DNA from 2 places in the Lacticaseibacillus parahuelsenbergensis genome. Region 1 is predicted to be linked to the other one. Evidence: predicted binding sites of a transcription regulator. Region 1 holds the regulator's gene; the other holds the start of a gene.

Region 1 (8,153 bases):
GCTGGCTGAACGCCGGCTTTTTTTCTACCCAAAACTAACGCTAGTAGCGAACCGCCAAATATGACCCACCCGCCAAAAAGGCCTAGAATTTGGTACAATGATTGTGACAATTAACTCATGACATCTTCAGAGGTGGTCTGAGAAGAAAAGGAAGCTCATATATGACGAGTCAAACTAAATTATTGCTGATTGACGGCAACTCGATTGCGTTTCGCGCTTTTTTTGCCTTATATAATCAGCTCGATCGGTTCACCAATCAGGATGGGCTGCATACGAATGCGATCTATGCGTTCAATAACATGCTGGAAATTGTTTTGAAGTCTGTTCAACCGGACGCGGCATTGGTGGCATTTGACGCCGGTAAGACCACGTTCCGCACCGCGAAGTACGCTGATTATAAAAGTGGCCGGGCCAAGACACCAAGCGAGTTATTGGAACAGCTGCCGTATATCAAAGAATTGCTTGACGATATGGGCATTCAGCATTATGAATTAAAAGATTACGAAGCTGACGACATCATCGGAACCATGGCGAAGCGGGCAGATGACGCTGGCTGGCAAACGACGATCGTGACCGGTGATCGAGACTTGACCCAATTGACCACCGACCAGACGACAGTGCAGGTGACTGTCAAAGGCGTCAATGAACTTGAAGCGTATACGCCGGAGCATGTTAAAGAAAAGCTGGGGATTACGCCGACACAAATCATCGACCTGAAAGGCTTAATGGGTGACACCTCTGACAATTATCCTGGGGTTACCAAAGTCGGCGAAAAAACCGCGTTGAAATTGCTGAAGCAGTATGGCAGCATTGACAACCTTTATGCGAATATTGACGGGATGAAAACGTCCAAGTTGAAAGAGAATCTTATCAATGATAAGGATAAGGCTTATCTCAGTAAGCAACTTGCCACGATTGATCGCGATGCTCCCGTCACAGTCGATTTGGCGGATGTCACTTATTCCGGTCCCGATTTAGCTAAACTGCGGGAATTTTATACCAAGATGAACATGAACTCGTTACTGAAAAAGATCGGCGGGGATGTGGCTAAACCTACGCAGCCGGTTCATTTTTCGGTGCTGGATGATAAGTCCATTTTGGCCCTGACGAAAATCACGGAACCAATCACTTTTGAAATCGAAATGTTGGACGACAATTATCATATTGCCGACCAGATTGGTTTTTTTATTGGCACGAAAGACGAAACGTATGTCAGCACGGACGTTTCCTTGCTGACGATTCCCGAAGTGACCAAATGGCTAGGTGATTCGAAGCGGGATTTGACGGTGTTCGATGGCAAGCGCAACATTGTGGCTGCCCATCGCTTAGGATTAGAGTTACCGGACATCGCGTTTGATGTTTTACTGGCTTCATACTTGATCAATCCGGACGAAAATAGCAATGATTTAGGCAAAATCGCCGAAGACCATGATTATCACGACTTGCCGCGGGATGAAGATGTTTATGGCAAAGGAGCCAAGCGCCAAGTACCAGAAGATAAAAAGCTATTTGCCCAATTTGCCCGCAAGTCAATGGCACTTTTTGCGTTACGTCCCGACTTAACCGAAGATCTGGCTAAACAGGAACAGACCGATCTTTTCACGGACATGGAAATGCCATTGGCGCGCGTGTTGGCAGAGATGGAAATTCAGGGAATCACGCTTGATGCCCAGACCTTAAAAGATATGGGTACAGAGTTTTCACAAAGCATCAAGGTGCTGGAAGAAAAGATTTATGGTGAGGCTGGCGTTAAGTTCAATCTGAATTCGCCAAAGCAACTGGGCGAGATCTTATTTGAAAAGCTGAATCTGCCGGTCATCAAGAAGACCAAGACAGGTTATTCTACCAGTGTCGATGTCTTAAACGAGCTAAAGTCTGCCAGTCCAATTGTTCAGGATATTCTGGATTATCGCGGGTGGGCTAAGTTGAATTCGACGTATGTTGTGGGGTTACTGAAGGCGCAAATGCCGGATCACAAGATTCATACCCGTTACTTGCAGACGTTAACCCAGACCGGCCGCTTAAGTTCCGTTGATCCGAATATGCAAAACATTCCAGCGCGAGACGAAGGCAAAATCATTCGGAAGGCGTTTGTGCCGTCCCATCCTGATTGGCAGATTTTTAGTTCGGACTATTCGCAAATCGAATTACGCGTGTTGTCACATATTTCCGGTGACGAAAATATGCAACAAGCCTTTAAAAATGGCGTCGATATTCATGCCAACACAGCGATGAAGATTTTTGGCTTGGATTCACCGGATCAAGTCACGCCGGATATGCGACGGCAAGCCAAGGCAACTAATTTTGGAATTGTTTATGGTATTAGCGACTATGGCCTGGCACAGAATATCGGAATTTCGCGTAAGCAAGCCAAAGCTTTCATTGATGGCTATTTCGAGCAGTATCCTAAGGTTCATGATTACATGGCCAATATGGTTAAAAAGGCGCGCGAAGACGGTTACGTCGAGACACTGTTCCATCGCCGCCGCTATTTGCCGCAAATTCATTCACGTAACTTTAATTTACGTAAATTTGCTGAGCGCACCGCGATGAACACGCCGATCCAAGGCAGTGCAGCGGACATTATCAAAGTTGCAATGATTCGCATGCAAAAAGCGTTAACCGATGCCCATCTGCAAGCCAAAATGCTGTTGCAAGTGCACGATGAACTCATTTTTGAAGCTCCCACCTCAGAAATGGAACAGCTTGGCAAACTTGTGCCTAAGATCATGGACTCTGCCGTGCAACTGGACGTGCCGTTGAAGGTCGATAGCCACTACGGCCCGACTTGGTTTGATGCAAAATAAGGAGAACGGGAATGCCAGAGTTACCTGAAGTCGAAACGGTTCGCCGTTCATTATTGCCACTTATCAAAAACAAACGGATCACCGCGATTAGTACGAATTGGGCGAAAATTCTGATTAATGGCTTGCCAACTTTTCAAAAAGAAGTCGTCGGCGCTGCTGTCACCACGATCGATCGCCGGGGAAAATACCTGTTGATTCGGCTGAACAACGGTGAAACCATTGTCAGCCATTTACGCATGGAAGGTCGCTATTACGTCGTTAGCGATGACCATACGCCATTTGACAAGCACGATCATGTGACTTTTACGTTCCAGGATGGAAGCCAACTGCGCTACCGGGATTTACGCAAGTTTGGCCGCATGCGCTTGATTCATACTGGTCAGGAACAATCGGTGCCGGCGTTGGCAAAATTAGGTCCGGAGCCGACCCCTGCGACGTTTGACGAGGCGGCGTTTGCCCAAAAACTAAAACGCCATCATAAAGCGATCAAATCGGTTTTACTGGATCAGACCGTTGTTGCCGGTATCGGCAATATTTATGCCGACGAAGTTTTATGGTTGAGTCGTTTGAATCCATTGCAGCCAGCTGATACGCTGACAAAAAAAGAAATTCATACCTTACATGACAATATTATCAAGGAGTTAGATGCTGCCCTTGCTGCTGGTGGCACCAGTGCTCATACCTACGTGGATGCAAAAGGTAACCGCGGCTCTTTTCAAGATGCCTTGCATGTTTACGATCGGGAAGGGACGCCTTGTGATCGCTGCGGCACACTCATTGTTAAAATCAAAGTCGGCCAACGCGGTACCCACTATTGTCCCCACTGCCAACCTCTGCATCAAAGGAGGCGTCCGGCATGACCTATTTATTGGGTTTGACAGGCGGTATTGCCTCAGGAAAGTCAACGGTGAGTCGAGTCTTTAAAGCAGCTGGCTATCCAGTCGTAGATGCCGATGTGATTGCGCGCCGGATTGTCGAACCCGGTCGGCCTGCACTCGCCCGCATTGTCCAGGCATTTGGGCCACAAGTGCTGCGCGCGGACGGTAAACTCAACCGTGCCAAGCTTGGTGAGATTGTCTTTTCCCAACCGCGACGTTTGGAGGCGCTGAATCAAATTAATCGACCGTACCTGCGCGCGGCGATTAATCAAGCGTTAGAGCAGGCAAAAGCCGGCGGTGCTGCGATTGTAGTTGGCGACATTCCACTTCTTTATGAAGCTGATTATGCCGATGCATTCGATGGTGTTGCTGTGGTCACCGTTGCTCCTGATGTTCAACTGGCCCGGCTGATGGCCCGCGATGGTTTGACAGAAGCCGAAGCCAAAGAACGCATTGCATCACAGATACCCTTGGCGGAAAAAGCGGCCATGGCTGATTTTGTCATTGACAATAACGGAAAATCAGAAGCAACGATTGCCCAAGCGAAAGCCTTAATCCGCCAGTTACAGCACCTATCATAAGCGGCGTGTGCGTGCTATAATTAATTATCAAACTTTGATTAAGAAGGTGGAGTCGTGCAATGTCCCCATTGCCATCATAATAGTTCGCGGGTCGTTGATTCGCGTCCCACAGACGGCGGTCGGGCGATCCGACGCCGGCGCGAATGCGAGAATTGCGGGTTTCGCTTCACGACTTTTGAACGAGTCGAGCAAACCCCGTTATTGGTAATTAAGAAAAATGGTACCAGAGAAGAGTTCAATCGTGAGAAGATTCTGAAAGGGCTGATCCGGGCCGCAGAAAAACGACCGGTCACCATGGAGCAGATGCAAGGGATCGTTGATTCGGTTGAAAACCAATTGCGTGCGATTGGTGAAAATGAAGTTTCCAGTCAAGCCATTGGCGAGTATGTCATGTCCAAGCTAGCAGATGTTGACGACGTGGCTTATATTCGCTTCGCCAGTGTTTATCGGCAGTTCAAAGATATGTCCGTCTTCATGCAAGAGCTTCAGGATATGATGAAGAAGGAAAAGACTAAGAAATAGTGAGCGCAAAACAAGCGGACCTGGGGCAGTTGTCTCAGGTCCGTTGTCTGAAAAGAGGTGAATTTGCTATGCAGCGTCCGGATACGTTTATGCCACAAGCAGGCTTTGTGTTGACCAAGGCAGGTTATTTTAGCGACTTTGATGAAAAGATCGCCATCTCGCTTTATCAACCGCTCGTGGGGCCGATTGCCATGGCGCTTTATCTAAGTCTATGGCAGGAAGTCAAAGACCGCGCTTTGGTGACGGATCGGCGCCCGCAACTCTGGCTATTGGATTTGTTGGATATCGACATCGATCAACTCTTTGTGGCTCGCGTCAAACTGGAAGCAGTCGGCTTATTGCGAACTTATACGCAAGTCGATTCCCTAGGACGCTATTACGCGTATGAACTTTATCCGCCAGTGCAGCCAGATGCCTTTTTTAAAGATGATTTGATGGGCCTGTTGCTTTATGACAAGGTTGGTGAAAAACGGTATGACGAACTGGTTGCACAGTTCAGTCTGAAACCGGTTCGCCGCCCGGAATGGCAGGAGATCACGGCAAACTTTTTGGACGTGTTTCGCTTTGACCACAACTTAAGCGGGGAACCAAGTGCGGTGGTTGCCGCCAAAAAGGCAATGGCTCAAAATCAGCCTCAACTACCGCGGCTTGGTAATGGCGAAGGCTATGACTGGGAACTTTTGCAATCGTTGTTAGCCAACAGCAATATTCAGTCAGGTCAATTAGCCAAACACCAAGAGGCACTGTATCAAATCGCCGGGTTTTACGGGATTCAACCACCTGACTTTGCGCGGCTGATTAGTCGAGCGACGGATGTGATGACGGGCAAAATCGACTTGAACGCGTTGCGGCGGCTGGCCGAGCAAAGTTATACCCGCCAGCAACCTCAAACTAAGCCGCAACCAGTGGCAACCAAACCGCCAAAAGTGGCCAGTGCCGACGAAGCGCTGCTGAAACGGGCCAAAAGCATGCCGCCACGCCAGTTTTTAACCGCAACCAAGCAGGCTAAAAATGACCGGATGTATCCGGCCAATAATGAATTGCGCGCGGTACAGAGCCTTAGTGAACGCAACGTTTTTGATGCCCCCACCATTAATATTTTGATTGATTATATTCTCCGAACGAATGACAGTATCAATCAAGCTTTGATGGATGCGATCGCAAACAGCTGGTTGAAGGCCAATGTGACGAGCCCGGAAGCAGCGTTACAGCAGATTCATACGTTTGAAGAGCAAAAAGCAACTGGAAAAAGGCGTTTTCAAAGCCAATCCAAAGGTGTGCGGCAGGAAAAGCTGCCAGATTGGGCTAAGGAAGGCTATCAACCCAAGAAGAAAAAGGTCAGCGAAGCAGATCGCCAGACGTTGGCTGCCCAGTTGGAAAAGTTACGACAACTTGGCGATAAGGGAGGGACAAACTAATGGAAGATATGCGCAAACGCTTGGCAATGCTAATGGATTCCCGGCAGTGGCGGGAGCGGTATTTCAAAATGGTCAAGGCAGCCTTGCAGGATCCTGATGTCCAGACCTTCCTTAAGCAACACGAGGCAGAATTAGCTGACGATGCGATTGATCGCGGCACGGCCAAAATCTATGAATTCGTCAGTGAGCGGAACAAGATTGCCCGTGGTGAATTACCATTGGCGCCTGGCTATCAACCCACGTTAGTCGTTGCCAACGGGCTGATCGATGTCGCTTATGAGCCGACAGATGCAAAGCTTGCGGCTGACGAAGAGGCCAAGCAGGCGTCGCTAGTGACCTCTGTTAATATGCCTAAAGATATTCACGATGCAAGTCTGACAAGTTACGATCCGACCGATGAGCGGGTGGATGCGCTTTTGGCCGCAAACCGGTTTGTATTGGCAGTGGTCGCCGATCCCAAAACATTTCATCAAGGCTTGTATCTAAGCGGTCCATTTGGTGTCGGTAAAACCTATTTGTTAGGTGCCATTGCCAATGATCTTGCCAGCAAAGGCGGCATTGCCACGACGCTGATTCATGTCCCGACCTTTGTTGTTGAAATGAAGAGTGCCATTGGCAGCAACACGGTGTTGAAAAAAATCGATAGCGTCAAACGTGCGCAAGTGCTGATGCTTGATGATATTGGTGCCGAAAGTATCAGTCCCTGGGTGCGGGATGATGTGCTTGGCATCATTTTGCAATACCGCATGCAGGAAAAAATGCCGACGCTGTTTAGCTCCAACAAAAGCATGGCCGATTTAACCGAATCTTTGGCCGGGACTGACCGCGGTAATTCCGAAATGCTAAAAGCCCAACGCGTCATGGAACGGATCCGTTTTCTCGCAAAAGAAGTAACGGTCGGCGGAGAAAATCGACGCAATCCGCTGGCTAATTAAGTGCGACTCCAAAAAGAATAACGCAATTTTCAGAAAACCGCTTGCACCCAGCCGCGCAATGTGGTTCAATGTAGCTATCGAAGACGGAAGCAATAAAGGATCATCCGACAGAGAGCAAGGCCGCGGCTGAAAGTCTTGCAAGATCTGATCCGAACCACTTCTTGAGATTGCCGAAAGGCCCAGTTGCGCAGGTTACGCGTTAATGAAGTGGCCCGCAGCAAGACTGTCGGCAACCTGGGTGGAACCGCGATCACAAATCGTCCCTGATGTCTCTTAGGAGATGTTAGGGGCGATTTTTTTGTGAGCGTGAGCCAGCCCGGTTAGAAACCGGAGTGTAAGTGGCCTTGGGTGTGATGGCCGGTCTTTGGCCATTGCGGTCAAGGTCCTTACACGGAGATTTCTGCGACTGCGAACGCGTTATCGCAAGCGGAAGCCGCAGTGTCTGGAACTGAAGCGTTGTGCCCTTAGGCATTGTGACCAAGATCCTTACGCACAGGTCTCTGCATCGGTGAACGGATGGTTTCTTCGAAAAAACAACAAAGGAGAGTCTTTCTTATGGCATTAGATATTACGTTTCCAGATGGCAATGTTAAACAATTTCCAGATGGTACAACGGTGAAAGCTATTACAGAAGGCATTAGTAACAGTTTGGCCAAAAAGGCGGTTGCCGGCAAGTTGGATGGCGAGTTGATCGCTTATGACGAACCGATTGCTCATTCTGGCAAACTGCAGATTATGACCAAGGATGATGCCGAGGGGCTGACGGTTCTCCGGCAAACGGCAGCATTTGTTTTGGCTGCAGCACTCAAAGCTTTGTATCCTGATATTCATTTTGGTCAGGGTCAGGCAACCGAGGATGGCTTCTATTACGATACAGATCGGGCAGATGGCCAGGTGAGTGTCGATGATTTGCCAACGGTTCAAAAGAAAATGGAAGAAATCATTAAGGCCAACGCTGCTTTGGAACCGGTTGTTCTCAGTCGTGCCGATGCTTTTGCCCGCTTCAAAGACG
Region 2 (8,153 bases), 1.5 Mb from region 1:
CTTCAAGCCTTGAAAGACATAAAGAAAAGTGAGGGCGTCTCTTTTTACGCTACCCTCCAAGCATTTTTCAACATGGCGCCAAGTATTAAATTATCTGACGGTTTCGTGTTTAGCGAAACAGAGAAGACGCTGTGGGACAAGATCTTTTCTTTCAAACAACTTGGCAATAACCTCTGGGGCGCGAGCCTTTAAGCGGACTCTTGTCATACAGCTGATCGGCTCACAAGATTGTGACATCTATAATCTTGTGAGTCGTTTTTGTATTGTTTAAACCAGCATTTCCCGGGTGCCAATCAAGACCCCCGGTACACTTTCTCAGTCGTCCAATCGCCATCCATACTCTCAAGCGTGACCACAATCTGCTTGACCGGATGATAGATGCGCTTGGCCTGCCCCTTTGGAATCACTAAAGCGGCGGTGAATGTTTTAGTTGGATTGACAAAGCCCAGTCGCGTGTAATTCCGGTCTTTTAACCAAAAACGATAACCGATTAAAGCAGCGTGATCACCCGTGCGCGTTGTCCCTGTGTAGCGATAAATCATACCCTGCCATTTAAAATAAACGCTGTTGGCATTCCGCCCCAAATAAGTCACAGGGGCGGTGACTTGCCGGTGTGCATACATGGGCAATGTTTTAAAAGCCGGATACTCATTTAGTCCTTGGAACGCTTCAATGGCGCTATCAGGAACTGGCACAAGTCGGAAAAAAGAGGCTTTTTTGACTCGTATTTGGGGCGTAATCTGCTTGGCCCACTGATTGAACTGGACATTCGCGGCGCTGGTTGTCCGAACCCAGCTGTACCTGGCCAACCCAAGACAGATGAAAATAAACGGTACAATAACTGCCCATTTCCATTTCAACCGATTCGGGACATAAACGCCAATGATTACAATAATATTCACAATGAGCAAAATGACAACGATAGCGAAAAATAGCCAACCATTGTTCCATTGCTCGGCTGACTGCCACTGACTGGCGGTAAATGCATTGGCAACCATGCTGCACCCCCCGAATCGTTTGTCTTCTTCAAAACAGCGCTTCAATCTAACAATTAATTGCTTTGCATTTTACACGCAGTCAAATAAAATAAAAAGTCGCAGGTCTCATTTCAGCCAACACAAAACGGCGATCGCAGGAAACTTCTCGCGATCGCCGTTTTACTATGCTGTTACTATTTCATCTTACTTGTCACGCCGGTTAGCCACCTGATTCAGGCTGAACGTGATATGTTTCTTTCGGTGGATAATTTCTTCCTGACGACCGTGAACCATCGGCCGCTTGTTTGGATTGCCGAGGTAGCCGCAGAGGCGCTTGACCACATCGCAGGTTGCCGGGTCGTGGTTGCCGCATTCCGGGCATTCATAACCTTTCGCTGTCGCCGTGAATTCACCCTTGAAGCCACACTTGAAGCATTGATCAATCGGCGTGTTCGTGCCGAGATAACCAATCTTATCGTAGGCATAGTCCCAAACTGCCTCAAGTGCTTTCGGATTCTGTTTCAGGTTCGGATACTCACAGTAGTGGATGAAGCCACCGGCACTATACTGCGGATAATCCTTTTCAAAATCGAGTTTCTCAAACGGGGTCGGTGATTTGCGGACATCATAATGGAAGCTGTTGGTGTAATATTCCTTGTCCGTAATGTCTTTGACGATCCCGAATTTCTTGGTATCGTCGCGGCAGAAGGTATCGGTGAGCGACTCACTCGGTGTGCCGTAAACCGAAAAATGATAGCCGTACTGCTTTTCCCAGGCTTTGCAATGATCGTCCAACGCCTTGACGATTGAAACGGAAAACGCCTTGGCTTCGGGATTCTTTTCCCATGCTGAACCATAGAAAACCGTGCCGACTTCGTATAAGCCGATGTAACCAAGCGATACCGTGGCGCGGCCGTTTTTGAATAGGTCATCGACGCTGTCTGTGTCAGCCAAACGCTTGCCAAATGCGCCGTACTTGTAAAGAATCGGGGCACTTTCCGGCGTCGCTTGTTTGGTGCGCTCAATCTTATACAACAGACCTTCCTTGCAGATGCGCATCCGTTCTTCAAAAATCTTCCAGAACTTATCCTTGTCGCCTTTGGACTCCATGGCAATCCTTGGCAGATTAATCGTGATCACCCCAAGGTTCATCCGGCCGGCGTTGACTTCCTTGCCGGTCTTAGGATCGGTCCAGCCTTGCAAGAAGCTGCGGCAACCCATGGGCGCTTTGAATGAACCGGTCAGCCGCTTGATGGTATCGTATGACACCACATCTGGGTACATCCGCTTGGTGGCACATTCGATGGCCAGCTGCTTGATGTCATAGTTGGGATCTTCCGGGTTGAGGTTCAGTCCGCGCTTCAACGTGAAGACCAGCTTCGGAAAAATCGCAGTACGGCGCTCTTTACCCAGACCAAGAATCCGAATTTTCAGAATATCCTTTTGAATTTCCCGTTCGATCCAGCTGGTGCCCAATCCAAAGCCAACAGTGACAAAAGGCGTCTGTCCTTGCGTCGAATAAAGGGTGTTGACCTGATATTCCAACGTTTGCAAGGCATCATAAATATCCTTCTTGGTCTGCTTCACAGCCAACGCTTTCAATTGGGCCGGATCATCAATCACATCGCCGAATTCCTTTAGATGTTTCTGATAATTTTTCTCGGCAAACGGGGCCAGCACCTGATCCGTCCGATCACTGGAGCAGCCGCCATATTGGCTGGAAGCCACATTCGCGATAATCTGGGTCATCTGGGTCACAGCCACCTGAATCGAGTGGGCCGGCTCCACTTCGGCGTTACCGATGCAAAAGCCATGATTCAACATGTAGTCAAAATCAATTAAGCAGCAGTTGGTTTCTGCCATAAACGGGGTGTAATCAAGGTCATGCCAATGAATATCGCCACGCAAATGGGCATTGGCCACAGCTGGCGGCAACATTTTCAGCCCGACCGCCTTAGCCACAGCACCGGCAGTGAGATCGCGCTGGGTCGAGAACACGCGGCTATCCTTATTGGCATTCTCGTTCACCACGCTCTTGTCGCGATTGACAAGCTTCGCCACATTGTAATTGACATCTTGCTTCTGCTTACGCGCCAAATCCCGCTTCAGCCGATATTGCGTATACGCCTCGGCCCAGTCATACTTCTCGGCTGCAATCAGCGTCTGCTCAACCACCGTCTGAACCTCGGCGATTTCAACATCATCATGATAGCGATCGCGAATTTTAGCCGTCACCGTATCCGTCAAGTGATCAATCGTCAGCACATCACTGGGTGACAGCTCTGCCACGCTCTCCGCCGCCTTTGTAATCGCGGTGCTGATCTTGCTCGCATCAAAATCAACGATGCGCCCGTCTCGTTTCTTGATTTGTGTATAAAATTCAATCATGGCTAATCCCCCAGTACACTGACTTGTTCCACTTGCATCAATATATATAGTATACAGGATTTTTCTTCAAAAGAAAGCACTAAACTACTAAATTTGGTAGGTAATGACATAATACTATACATGATATAGTGGTTTTGCATCATTTGATTGTTAACGATTGATTTTTAAAATAACGTCTCATCCGCCTTAGAACATAACAAACTTGCATAGTTGCGGGGTTAACGTGTCAGCAAAAAAGCGACCGTTCCGCAAGACGATCGATCGTTACGTCCGTCCTGCCAATCAGCCGCGTCACTTTTTAAAGTTTCTTCTGGTCCAATACTTTGATTGCCGCCCAGAACAATCCGAGCGCAATGACAACTGCCATCACCATTACCGGCCACAATTTAGTCAAAGCATCCGCGTTCACCAGAATTTTCATATTATCGCTTATGAGGCTGATCGGATTAAAATGCTGCCATTCCTTGACCATCTGCGCCAGATACAACAACGCCACGATGACGACCGTAAAAAGCAACCCGCCATAGTTATTCGATGCGAGCGTTGAGCCAAACACAAGCAGACTCAAGAAGAAGATGCCAAAAATTGCCAATGGCACGAACGCTAACACCACATGCGGGCTGTGAATATCAGGAAAATAATAAGCCGTGTATGCCCAAGTGACCAAAAACGCACTACCAACGCACCAGAGCCACAGCAGCAACCCCACGAATGCCTTGCCGATGATCACTGACCAGCGCGGCAAGCCTTTGGTGACAAGGTTGATTAAGGTACCTTGTTGAATTTCCTGACTCACACAGCCGCCAAGCATGAGCGCAAAGACGTAAATGCCGATTTGGGTCATATTTTTATAGTATTGCGTCCACGAATCTAATGAAGTCGGCGTCGGCATGGCAATCTTCACACCGCCGAGGCCGCCTTTTAATAGCGCTGGCAACAATTTTGCCATCAGCGGGCTTAAAATGCCGAAAATTAAAAATACGACGGTCGAAATCAGGAAGCGATGGGTGCGCCAACTTTCAAGCAATTCCTTTTTGGTAAAAATCGCTGCGGCTGTCATTGAACCACCTCCATGAAAATCTGTTCAAGATTGGCTTCCTGTTGGCTGAAAGTCAGCGGGATCAACCGCGCTGCTAGCAGTGTGGTTAAAATCTGGTCAGCAGCAGCGGCATAGGCACCTGTGTAAGCAACGGTCACTTCACTGGCACTTTGCGTCACCTGCTGCACATGGTCACGATGTTGTTGCGGCGCTAGTATGACTGCCGCCTCTAGTGCTTGTGCCGAAGTCTCAAAAGTCAGCTGCACTCGGGGCTTTGCATACTGCTGTTTCAAGTCAGCCAGCGAGGCACTAACTTGCAATCGGCCACGATGCAGAATCCCGACATGATCGCAAATGCGTTCCACATCACTCAATATATGCGTCGAAAACAAGATGGTGGTCTGTCCACGCAAACTCGCCAGCAACTCTAAAAAATCGGTTCGCCCTTGGGGATCAAGAGCACTAGTCGGTTCGTCACAGATCAACAGCTTGGGCATCGTTAACAGCGCCTGCGCTATCCCAAGCCGCTGCCGCATCCCGCGAGAAAAGCCGCCAATGCGCTGCGAAGCTTTTGCCAACCCAACTCGCTTCAGCATCGTGGTGACCCGTGAGGCCAACGCTGTCCCCCGCAAACCCGTCAATTGCCCACACATTCGTAAATATTCCGTGGCGGTCATGTATCCGTAAAATGCAGGCACATCCGGCAAGTAGCCCGTCTGGCGATTCGTGGCAGTTTGACCAAAATGTACCCGTTCCCCGGCAACGTCAATTTCGCCACCATCCGCTCGATCCAAACCCAGAATCAGTTTCATAGTGGTGGTCTTCCCGGCACCATTTTCCCCGACAAAGCCATAAATCGATCCGGTCGGCACCGTTAAATTAAGGTCTTGAAGCACCTGTTTGTTGCCAAAATGCTTGCTGACGTGTTGCAATGTCAAAATGCTCACTGCTGATCCTCCCGTCCAAAGACAAAATACGCAATGGGGCCGATGATTTGGATGAAGATAACAATCACCAGCCAAAACACACGGTTGCCTATGCGATAGTGCGGATGGCGCAATACCTGAATTACCGCAGCAATCATTAACCCAAACTCTAAAATGATCAATGGCACCAAAAACGGCCAGTATGTCGTGAAAACTTCCCAATTAGCATTCATGTTGTTCAACTCCTCCAAAAATTCGTGATGGTCGTTAGTTTTAGCCTTCACTCTTTTTGCATTCCCAAAACTTACTCAGACTCAGCCAGCTGCCTATTTCCGCGCTTTGATCTGTTCCAATTCTTTTAGCAATGGCTCAATCTTCGGCTGCTTCCGCAAAGGTTTCAGCACCGGGTTATTCAAAACGACATCGATCAAAGCCTGCTTTGCCTGACCCGATACGCGTGGTGTCTGCGGGCCCAGATCCAATTGATTCAGCCACGGATCGATCGCATCAAAGTATTGATCGCCGTGCAGTTGCCACGTCATTTTTGTTGTCGCCATCGCCCGCACAAACAGCCGCAATGTTGTCGTGACCGCTTTGATTTGGTGGTGCTGGGCAAAGCCATTTAACGCTACCAATTGAAAGTTGGTCCAAACTGCTGGATTCAGGGTCACAAGCTCAAAGGCTTCGGCAATCGCCTGTCCCCGCTGATAGGTAGCTTTTAGTCGCTCAGGATCCTTCCCTAGCAACGTCATGTAGTTCGTTAATTGACTCATGATAATGCTCAGATCCTGCATCAGCCCACTTTGGCTGGTAGCAATCGCCCGCTGCAGATCGCCTTTTTGCTGAAACGCCCCGGCAATTAAACTGTCAGCCGGTAACTGTTCTGGCACATACTCGCCTAACAACGCCAACACGTCATCCGGTCGGTTAAGTATCAGCAGGCTATAGCCTTCCAGCTCAACCGCTTTGGCCGTCAGTGATAAATCACCGCCACTTTGCCGTACCCGAACGAACAGTTGCAGTGCCTCGGTCACGTAGGTCTTCTTTTTGTCTTCCAGCGAGTCGCCGGGTAAAAGATCATAATGATTCAGTAACAGCAACCCCATCTGTAGCAAAAATGGATAACACGCATAATACCGGCGAATCAAATTCCGAATCGACGTCAATACCGTTTCCGCGGGCTGGGTCTCAAACGCACGCTTCATCGACGTATAAAGTCGCCGAATTTCCGCCGCACTCAGCTGCGCATTGTAGGCCATCAATTTATCAATGCTGACATCAAAATAGGCTGCTAAAATCGGCAGCAACGTAATATCGGGATAACTTTGCCCGGTCTCCCACTTTGAAACCGACGCTTTCGAGACACCAACAAAATCTGCCAAAGCCTGTTGCGTAATGCCCTTCTGTTTACGATAAGTGCTGATCACAGTACCCACATTGATTTCCATTCGGCTTCCTCTTTTCTGTTTCTATCCTCATTGTAAGGGCGCACATCACCGATGTATATCGAGACTCTGTAAACTTAGACGTATTAAAATCAACTATTAGGATACTTTGGGGAAACAAAATAGCCCCAGACAAACGACCTTCGTTTGAAGTCATTTGTCTGGGGCCAGTTACGCAACACCCAAGCCTAAGCTATTTAAACAAGCATCATGACACAGTTGCTGCACTGAATACACTTCACTTATCAACGTCAATTCTTTTAATCTCGTTTTCCCTTACTTGTCCTAAAAATCAAAACATAAGAAGTTGCGATCATGACTACCGTGAAGGCCGAAAATACCGTCAACATTAATACCGTACCCCATTGTTGGATAACAATACCAATAAGAGGATTGACGATCATGGTTACCAAGCTAACGGCAAAAGAAAGTCCTGATATCAAGGTAGCTCGTGCTGAATCCTTAACCCATAAATTCAGCATCTCCATAACAATCGGATCCAAAATGTCGACGGTGACATACAATAAACAGGCACCAATTAAGAAAATGTAGGCATTAGGTTGAGCTTGAAGGATCATCCCCATACTAAGCAAACCAATGATGATCAGCGATAGCGTCCGATAGCTTACTTTTGTGAGTCGGAAAGCCTGGGTTGCGACAAATCCCCCGATAAAACTGAAAATCATAAAAATCGTCCCGTTTGCAGAAGAAGCAAATCCGAGATCTGAAACATAAGACGGCAGCAAGGAAAAAATGGCATTCACCATCGCAACGACGAGTGTTGTAAATGCGACAAGAAAAAGAACATTCGCCGACTTTCTCACCTCATTAAAGACTAACAGGATATCCTTAACCTTTTCATACTGTGAAGATGTGGGAACCGATTCAACGGTAGACTTTTCTTCCTTCATCGATACGATAATCCCACCGGCGCCCAGCAGCATAAAAGCCTGAAAAAAATAGGGCAACATCTCATTCAACGAATATAAATAACCACCAATAAAGGTTGCGATACCGGTCACAATGGCACTAATCAGCTGAATTCTGCCACGAATTTTTGCATAGATTTTTCCCAAACCATCACGCCGGAGTGCTTCAAAAAACAAAGCATCATCAGCGCCACTAAGAAGCGCATTGCCTACACCTTCCAAAATAAACGCAAACACGATAACGGCAAATCCCAGAGAATGATTCGTCAGATTCACGCTGGTCATGAGTAATGGCGAGAGAATCAGCAAAAACAATCCAATCACAATAACCCATTTCTTCTTGAAAAGGTCACTTAAAACGCCACTCGGGATTTCGAATGCAAATTGAGAGAATAAAAATAGTGATTGCAAAGCAGCAAACTGCACCAAACTGAATTTCAAAAAATGAA

What was found. The regulator NrdR, encoded in region 1, represses ribonucleotide reductase genes. The targets are predictions, from matches to a motif close to ACACNATATATNGTGT.
Positions count from the first base shown of each region.
Region 2: the regulator NrdR is predicted to act here: its motif matches at 3,482-3,497, upstream of nrdD (anaerobic ribonucleoside-triphosphate reductase).

Region 1 covers NZ_CP132482.1:1,684,460-1,692,612, reverse strand. The annotation lists gene polA (DNA polymerase I) at 162-2,807, shown strand; gene mutM (DNA-formamidopyrimidine glycosylase) at 2,819-3,667, shown strand; gene coaE (dephospho-CoA kinase) at 3,664-4,266, shown strand; gene nrdR (transcriptional regulator NrdR) at 4,321-4,788, shown strand; gene LACPH_RS07940 (replication initiation and membrane attachment family protein) at 4,857-6,206, shown strand; gene dnaI (primosomal protein DnaI) at 6,206-7,141, shown strand; gene thrS (threonine--tRNA ligase) at 7,697-8,153, shown strand, end outside.
Region 2 covers NZ_CP132482.1:141,247-149,399, reverse strand. The annotation lists gene LACPH_RS00680 (hypothetical protein) at 1-192, shown strand, start outside; gene LACPH_RS00675 (hypothetical protein) at 294-998, opposite strand; gene nrdD (anaerobic ribonucleoside-triphosphate reductase) at 1,182-3,365, opposite strand; gene LACPH_RS00665 (ABC transporter permease) at 3,664-4,425, opposite strand; gene LACPH_RS00660 (ABC transporter ATP-binding protein) at 4,422-5,351, opposite strand; gene LACPH_RS00655 (PLDc N-terminal domain-containing protein) at 5,348-5,563, opposite strand; gene LACPH_RS00650 (helix-turn-helix transcriptional regulator) at 5,657-6,778, opposite strand; gene LACPH_RS00645 (MFS transporter) at 7,036-8,153, opposite strand, start outside.